Regions from separate parts of the Sodalis sp. RH21 genome, predicted to be linked through region 1. Evidence: riboswitches for the same ligand, from Rfam matches in the RefSeq annotation. Region 1 holds a riboswitch; the other holds the start of a gene.
What was found. A riboswitch is a leader RNA that binds a small molecule or an ion and turns the genes downstream of it on or off. The one in region 1 is predicted to bind thiamine pyrophosphate.
Positions count from the first base shown of each region.

Region 2: it holds a riboswitch for thiamine pyrophosphate, as region 1 does, so the genes downstream of both, thiC (phosphomethylpyrimidine synthase ThiC) here and thiB (thiamine ABC transporter substrate binding subunit) in region 1, are expected to answer to the same signal.

Region 1 covers NZ_CP178732.1:4,694,470-4,698,686, reverse strand. The annotation lists gene thiP (thiamine/thiamine pyrophosphate ABC transporter permease ThiP) at 1-1,515, opposite strand, end outside; gene thiB (thiamine ABC transporter substrate binding subunit) at 1,512-2,492, opposite strand; TPP riboswitch at 2,535-2,652, opposite strand; gene sgrR (HTH-type transcriptional regulator SgrR) at 2,725-4,217, opposite strand, start outside.
Region 2 covers NZ_CP178732.1:31,924-36,140, reverse strand. The annotation lists gene hemE (uroporphyrinogen decarboxylase) at 1-419, opposite strand, end outside; gene nudC (NAD(+) diphosphatase) at 454-1,257, opposite strand; gene rsd (sigma D regulator) at 1,361-1,882, shown strand; TPP riboswitch at 1,979-2,092, shown strand; gene thiC (phosphomethylpyrimidine synthase ThiC) at 2,196-4,118, shown strand; gene thiE (thiamine phosphate synthase) at 4,115-4,217, shown strand, end outside.

The DNA.
Region 1 (4,217 bases):
CAGGGCGGTCACCGCCCCGTCCTGGCTGCGGTAGGCGCCGATTTGTTGATAAAGATACAGCGGCAGCGTGCGGAAATGCTCATTGCCAAATAACGCCACCACGCCAAAATCACCCACCGACAACACGCTGGCGAATGCCATGGCGCGGCCGATAGGCAAGCGCAGCGCCCGCCACTCCACCAGGCGTAAACGCGACGGCCCCCGTATATCCAGCGACAGGCAGAGGCGATTATAACGCTCCGCCACATCCAGCATCGGTGTTTCCAATATTTTAAGGGCATAGGGTATCGCCATCAGCGCATTGGTCACGATCACTAAAGCATAGGGGGATTGCGGCAGGCCGACGCTATTACTGACCAGTAAAAAAAAACCGGTGGCCAGCACGATGCCCGGCATCGCCAGGATCAGCATGCCGCTGACTTCGATGATTTGCGCCGCCCACAGCCGCTGGCGAAGCCGCAGCTCGCGGCTGCTCCACAACAGCATAAGGGCGATCGCCACGCACAGCAGTCCGGCGCCGACGGCGATGCGCAGCGATATCAGCAGGGCCGACCATAAGGCTTCCTGGGCCAGCACCCGGGCCAGCCCCTGATTGATACCGCCGGCCAGCACCGCCAGCAGGGGCGGCACCAATAACAGCAGCGCCATACCGATGACCACGACGTCCGTGCATTGACGCAGCCGGTTATCATCGGGATTGCGCCATTGGGCAAAATGGCTGGCGCCCACGGGAAATGCCTTGGTCAGACGCTGGCTGAACAACACCAGTCCCAGGCAACAGATCATCTGCACCAGCGCCAGAATGGCGGCGCGTCCGGGATCATAGTCATAACTCAGCGCCTGGTAGATGGCCAGGGCAATGGTGGTGGCCCGCGGGCCGCCGCCTAATGACAGCACGGTGGCGAAGCTGGCGAAGCACAGCATAAAAATCAGCGCCGCCGCGGGCAGCAGCTGTCGGCGTAAATAGGGCCACTCCAGCACCCGGAAAAAAGCCCAGCCGCTGATATCCAACTGGGCGGCTAATTGACGCTGTTCCACCGGAATGCCGTCCAGCGCTTGTAACAGCAAACGGGTAGCCAGGGGCAAGTTAAAAAAAACGTGGGCCAGCAGGATGCCCTGCAAGCCGTAGGGCGAGAAATGGTAGGGGATATGCAGCCAGGCGCAAAGCCAGGCCAGCCAGCCCTGGCGGCCATAAACGCTGAGGATGCCGAATACGGCGACCAGCACCGGCAGCACCAGCGTCATGGCGCAAAAACGCAGCAGCAGCGCGCGCCCCGGAAAGCGCCGGCGAAATAACGCCCGCGCCAAAAAGATCGCCGGGATTACCGATAGCAGCGCCGATAACAGCGCCTGCCAGAAGGTAAAGCGCAAGATATGCCACAGATAACTATCGGACCACCAGGCCCGCCAGTATTGCTGCGGCGCATTGAGCCAGAGCGCGCCGACGGCGGCCAGGGCGATGGCCGCCAATGCCAGCGCCGCCAACAGCCCGGGCCATAACCAGCGTGGAATCATTGGCTAACGGCGCGTAACCAGCTCTGGACCCAGTCACCGCGTTTCGCCGCGACCTGGTCAGGGGGGAAGGCCAGCGTTTTGGACGGTAACCGATCAAATCCGGCCGGCAGCGGGGTGTTGATTACCGGATACATCCAGTTGCCGGTGGGGATGGTCTGCTGGAACGCGGGGGTGACGATGAAACGCATGAATTGCTGGGCCAGTTCGGGGTTTTTACTGGCGGCCAGCTGTCCGGCCACTTCCACCTGGAGATAGTGCCCTTCGCTGAAGGCGGCGGCCGCGTAATTATCTTTCTTCTCTTCCACAATGTGATAGGCCGGCGATGTGGTGTAGCTCAGCACCATATCCGCTTCCCCTTTCAGGAACAGGCCGTACGCTTCGCTCCAGCCCTTGGGTACCGTAACGGTTTTCTTGGCCAGTTTTTGCCAGGCCTGGGGCGCATCGTCGCCATAGACCTTTTGTACCCACAGCAATAGGCCCAATCCGGGAGTGCTGGTGCGCGGATCTTCATAAAGGATTTTCAGCGCAGCGGGGCCGTCTATCAGCTCGTGCAGGCTTTTCGGCGGGTTTTTCAGCTTGTTTTTATCATACACAAACGCGAAGTAACCGTAGTCATAAGGCAGGAAAGTAGCGTCTTGCCAACCGTCAGGCAAGGTAAGCTTGGCGGTATCCACGTTATGGGGCGCGAACAGCTTGGTATCCGCGGCGGCTTTGAGCAAGTTATTATCCAGGCCCAGTACCACGTCCGCGCCGCTGTTTTTGCCTTCGATGCGCAGTCGGTTAAGCAGCGCCACGCCGTCTTCCTGCACCACGAATTTCAGCTCGCAGCCGCACTCTTTTTCAAAAGCGGTTTTGATTGCCGGGCCGGGGCCCCATTCGGAGGCGAAAGAATCATAGGTATAAACCGTCAATACGGGTTTCGCCAGCGCCGGGGCGGCGGCAATTAATAACAGGCAGGGTAACCATTTTTTTAACACTTTGCGCTCCTGAAAAAAAAGGCGGCAAAGGTTTTTGAGGCGCTAAGGCACACTCTCAAATCCCTTCGCCGGTATTAACCGGATCAGGTTCGACGGGTATACTCTCAGCTTGCCTTCCATGCGTCGCCGCGCCGGAAGTATCGCACCCCGTTGAGAACAATTTTGATTGTAATGGTTTTATGGCTTTCTGACCATGGTTACCCTTTTGCCGGCAGGGAGAATGGCCGGGCGCTCAATTGTCAGGCGGCGCAAACCACGCGGATTTAAAATCAAACCAGCCCAGGGTGTTCATGCGGATACCGCGCATGCTGCGCTGGCCCTGCAGGATCAGCCAATGGTGGAATAGCGGGTGCAGATGATAGCCGGTGACCAGCGTGCGGCACCATTCCGCCAGCGACAGCCGTTTTTGCCGCCATTCAAGCAGCTCCGGTTGTATATCGGCCTGCAGGCAATGATGCATCAGCGGTAATTCGTAAAAGGTGGCGAACAGCGAATAATCGAGCGGCAAATAAAAATTGGCGCTGCCCAGCCACATATCGCTCTCGCCATCGCCATCGTGCCACGTGTTATAATCCACGGTATTGACCACCAGTTCGATTTCCAGGCGCGCGAGCACTTCGCCGAGCGCGCGGCATAAATCATCGAATTCCCTATGGGCATGGTAGACCGTCAGGGTGATCCGGTCTAAACCCGCCGGCTTGGGGCATGGGCTGGCCACCCGGGCGTGATGCCAGCGCGGCAGGATGCCGTATGCCGGCGACCAGTAATGCTGATAGGACGGCCCGGCCTGGGTGAGCATGGAGATGGGATCGATATTTTCGCTTAACCAGCGGCGTATTTCGGCGTTTTGCATCAGCGGCGAGCGCTGGTCGTACAACAGGAAATAGCAGCCCTCTTCCAGCCGCGTTTCCAGGGGGTCATGGCCGCTATTATCCCCCTGGAGCTGCACCCCCGAATAGCTGATTTCGGCGCTGAGATCGGGCAAAATCCAGATATTCACTTCATCGATCAGCGCGCGATAGCCAAAATAGTCATCAAAGGCCCCGATCTTCAGCAGGCTTTGCCGGTTGTCTATTACCGCATACGGCCCGGTGCCGATGGGGCGATGGGCAAACTCCGGCAGCGTCGGCCACTCCTGCGGCAAAATCATCGCCGGCACGCTGCCCAGCAGCCAGGGCAGCCAGTCATCCTGCGCGGATAAGGTAATATCGATCGTGTTGGCGGTGGGGGAGCGTACGCCGGCGATATGCCGGAATAACGCATGCTCTTGCAGACGCCGCAGCGAAAGACACACGTCCTCGCAGGTCAGCTCCCGACCATGATGAAAGTGAATGGCCGGGCGCAGGTAAAAGCGCCAGTGCAACGGCGATATTAACTGCCAATGATGGGCCAGATCCGGTTCCAGTTCCCCGTTTTCCTCATTTATCCGGGTCAGGCCGCTGAAAATCTGCCGGACTATATGGTTTTCCGAACGCCGCAGGGGAGTGCCGGGCAGCAGATTCAGCAGCGGCCGGTAATACAGTACCCGCAAAATATGCTTGCCCTGACGAAAACTGCGGCCCAAATGGGAAAGCAACATCTGGCGTACCGCCTCTTTGTCGCCCACCAACTGGACCAATTGATCGATGCGATCCTGCTCCAGCAGGTCTTCCGCCCGCTGCTGCTGCAAGGCCAGGCCGGTATACATGAAGGTCAGGTGGGAGCGTTTGCCCCTGCCGGCGACGG
Region 2 (4,217 bases), 1.3 Mb from region 1:
GGCACCTCCCCCCGCAGATTTTGGCGTATGGTGCGCACCGCGTTCATCACATAACCCAGTTCCAACTCGGGGTCGGGTACCGGTAGTCGCACTACGTCGGCCCTGCAGGCGATCGGGCGCTCAAAACGCGGCCCCTCGCCCTGCTCAAAGTACAGTCCCAGGCCCATGGCGTCGGGAACCGTCAGAATGTCTGAAAAAAGTATCGCGGCGTCCAGCGCAAAGCGGCGCAGCGGCTGCAAAGTCACCTCGCAGGCCAACTCGGCGTTTTTGCACAGCGACATAAAATCCCCGGCCTGGGCGCGGGTCGCTTTGTATTCCGGCAGGTAGCGCCCGGCCTGGCGCATCATCCATACGGGAGTCACATCAACCGGCTGGCGCATCAGGGCGCGCAAATAACGATCGTTTTTCAACGCATTCATCCAGGGTTCCCTTGCAGTTATGAATGGCTTGCAGTTATGGATGGATTGTAGCATGCGGGTCGTCATTTTCCCGATCGGCCCGGCAAAGTGCGACGGTATCTTCAATTAAACGGCGGGCCACGGTGCCCGGCGGGGGCAGCAGCGGCAACGCATCGTAGCGGAACCAGCCGGCGTCCAGGATTTCATTGCGATCGGGAGTGATGTCGCCGCCGGCATATTCCGCCATAAAGGCCATCATCAGCGAGTGGGGGAAAGGCCAGGGCTGCGATGTCACATAACGGACATTTTTCACTTTGATACGCGTCTCTTCCATGACTTCGCGGGCCACGGTCTGCTCCAGGGTTTCGCCGACCTCGACAAAGCCCGCGAGCACCGTATAGATACCGCCGCGGTGGCGGGTATGCTGGGCCAGCAGGATATCGTCGCCGCGGCGGATCGCCACGATAATGCAGGGGGCGATCTGCGGATAATAGCGTTCACGGCAATGATCGCATAAACAGGCCCACTCCTTTTTACTGCTGCGCGTGATATGGCCGCAGTAGCCGCAATAGTGGTGGGCGCGGTAAAATTCCGCCAATTGAACGCCCCTGCCGGCCAATTGGAACAGGCCGGCGTCCCCATCGATAATCTGCCTGACCGAACCCATATCTTGCGGCATGGTCTGGCGGATCAACCAGGCGGGCGCGCCTTCCCATTCCCCGATCGGCGCCGCTTGCAAGCCTTGCAGCGACCAGGCCGATGCCAGGCCAAACGGCAGTTCCCCTTTGGGCAGCCACAATTTGCCTTCATGGCTGACTATCCACCAGCCGTTTTCGCTACCACTGAGTTGTTGTTCCATTTTAGTTGCACTACCTCGTATTCGCTGGCAATCTAGAATTTATCTTTTATTAATAAGTAACGCAGCGTTACTTTTATTACGGCGTATTACGACGGAGTCAATCATGCTCAACCAGCTGGACATTCTGGCTCAACGCGTTGGCGGCAGTAATGAACTTATCGACCAGTGGATACTGGCCCGGAGAGGATTACTGGTGGCGTATTACCATTTGATTGGTCTTAAACCCAATAAAGAAAAGCATACTCCCCTGGACGAAGACGCGCTGGATGACTTCTGCCACAAACTGGTGGACTACCTTTCCGCCGGCCATTTCCATATTTACGATCGGATTGTCCAGAATTCGAACGACAACAGCGATACCAAAAGTGTTATCAGCACCCAGCTCTATCCGGCGTTGCAGGAAAACACCACGCAGATTATGTCATTTTATGACAGCCAGCTGGAAACGGCCATTGATCATGATAACTATATGGAATTTCAGCAAGCGCTGTCCGGCGTCGGCGAAGCCCTGGCTACCCGTTTTGCGCTGGAAGACAAATTGATCCAGCAAGCCTTGGAATACAAAGCGGAATATTTTACCGCTGCGCCGGCCGCGAATAATCCGGACATTTCACGTCTGGCCTAATCGGCCCTTGAAGGTTTATATTGAGTTGTCGTTGATGTGTCGTAGTTGATGAATTGTAGTTGATGTGTTGTCCCTGGCCCCATATCGGAGCCTGTATATATCTTGTCGGAGTGCCTAGCGCGTACATTACGCCAGGCTGAGACCGTTAATTCGGGATCCGCGGAACCTGATCGGGTTAATGCCCGCGAAGGGAACAAGAGTAATCCATTGCTGTTAGCCGTTTGTTTTTTGAGCGGTTCACCAGCACCGTTTTATTACTCCCGTAGCGCTCCAGACAAGCAATTTTCCCTGAGGTTTATTTTAAGGAATTGCTATGTCGTCACCCAATCTCTCCCCTTCCCGCCGCGAGCAGCGCGCCCAGGCGCAGGAATTTATCGATAACCTGCAAGGCGAGGCGTTCCCCAGTTCACGCCGTATTTATTTGCAGGGCACCCGCGCCGATATCCGGGTGCCGATGCGCGAGATCCAACTTAGCCCCACCCCGATCGGCGGAGATAAAACCGATCAACGTTATGAAGCCAACGAGCCGGTACCGGTCTACGATACCGCCGGCCCCTACGGCGATCCGCAGGTAGACATCGATGTGCGCGCCGGGCTCAATCGCCTGCGCTCGGCATGGATTGAACAACGCCAGGATAGCGAACCCTTGAGCAGTTTAAGCTCGCGCTATACCGGGGAGCGCCGCGCAGACGACGGGCTGAACGACGTGCGTTTTGCTCCCAACCATACGCCGCGGCGCGCCAAAGCCGGTAGCTGTGTGACGCAAATGCATTATGCCCGCGCCGGCATCATCACCCCTGAGATGGAATTTATCGCCCTGCGGGAAAATATGGGCCGGGAGCGCATCCGTGGCGATGTATTGCTGCAACAGCATGCCGGGCAAAGCTTCGGCGCGCATTTACCGGCCGATATCACTGCGGAATTCGTACGGAGCGAAGTAGCCGAAGGGCGCGCCATCATCCCCGCCAACATTAATCATCCCGAATCGGAGCCGATGATTATCGGGCGTAATTTTCTGGTGAAGGTCAATGCCAATATCGGCAACTCGGCGGTCAGTTCATCCATTGAGCAAGAGGTGGAAAAACTGGTGTGGTCCACCCGCTGGGGCGCCGATACGGTGATGGATCTCTCCACCGGCCGGTATATCCATGAAACCCGCGAGTGGATTTTACGCAATAGCCCGGTGCCTATCGGTACCGTGCCGATCTACCAGGCGTTGGAAAAGGTCAACGGCGTGGCGGAAGACCTGGATTGGGAGTGTTTTCGCGACACTCTGCTCGAACAGGCGGAACAAGGGGTGGACTACTTTACCATCCACGCCGGGGTACTGCTGCGTTACGTGCCGATGACCGCCAAACGCCTGACCGGCATTGTTTCCCGCGGCGGTTCCATTATGGCCAAGTGGTGCCTGTCCCATCATCGGGAGAGCTTTTTATATGAGCATTTCCGGGAAATTTGCGCAATTTGCGCCGCCTATGACGTATCCCTATCGCTGGGCGACGGCCTGCGTCCCGGTTCCATACAGGATGCCAACGATGAAGCGCAGTTTGCCGAACTGTATACCCTGGGCGAACTGACCAAGATCGCCTGGGAGTATGACGTGCAGGTGATGATCGAAGGCCCCGGCCACGTACCGATGCATATGATCCGGCGCAATATGACCGAGCAATTGGAGCATTGCCACGAAGCGCCGTTTTACACGCTGGGGCCGCTGACCACCGATATCGCCCCGGGTTACGATCACTTTACCTCCGGTATCGGCGCAGCCATGATTGGCTGGTTCGGCTGCGCCATGCTGTGTTATGTCACGCCCAAGGAACATTTGGGGCTGCCCAATAAAGAGGATGTGAAACAGGGTCTGATCGCGTATAAAATCGCCGCCCATGCCGCGGATCTGGCCAAAGGCCATCCCGGCGCTCAAATCCGCGATAACGCCATGTCCAAGGCGCGCTTTGAATTCCGTTGGGAAGATCAATTCAACCTGGCCCTCGACCCCGCCACGGCCCGCGCTTACCACGATGAAACCCTGCCCCAGGAGTCCGGCAAAGTGGCCCACTTCTGCTCCATGTGCGGGCCTAAATTCTGTTCGATGAAAATTTCCCAGGAAGTCAGGGATTATGCCGCCGCCCAGGCGATAGAAATTCAGCAAAACGGTATGGAAGCCATGTCGTCCGAATTCCGCGCCCGCGGCGGCGAGCTGTATTTATCGCCCGCAGATACGGGGGTGGCGAAATGATTGTTCCCGACGCGCCGTTTGCTCCCACCCTCCCACGGCTTGGACTCTACCCGGTGGTGGATTCCCTGGTATGGATCGTCCGCCTGCTCGACGCCGGGG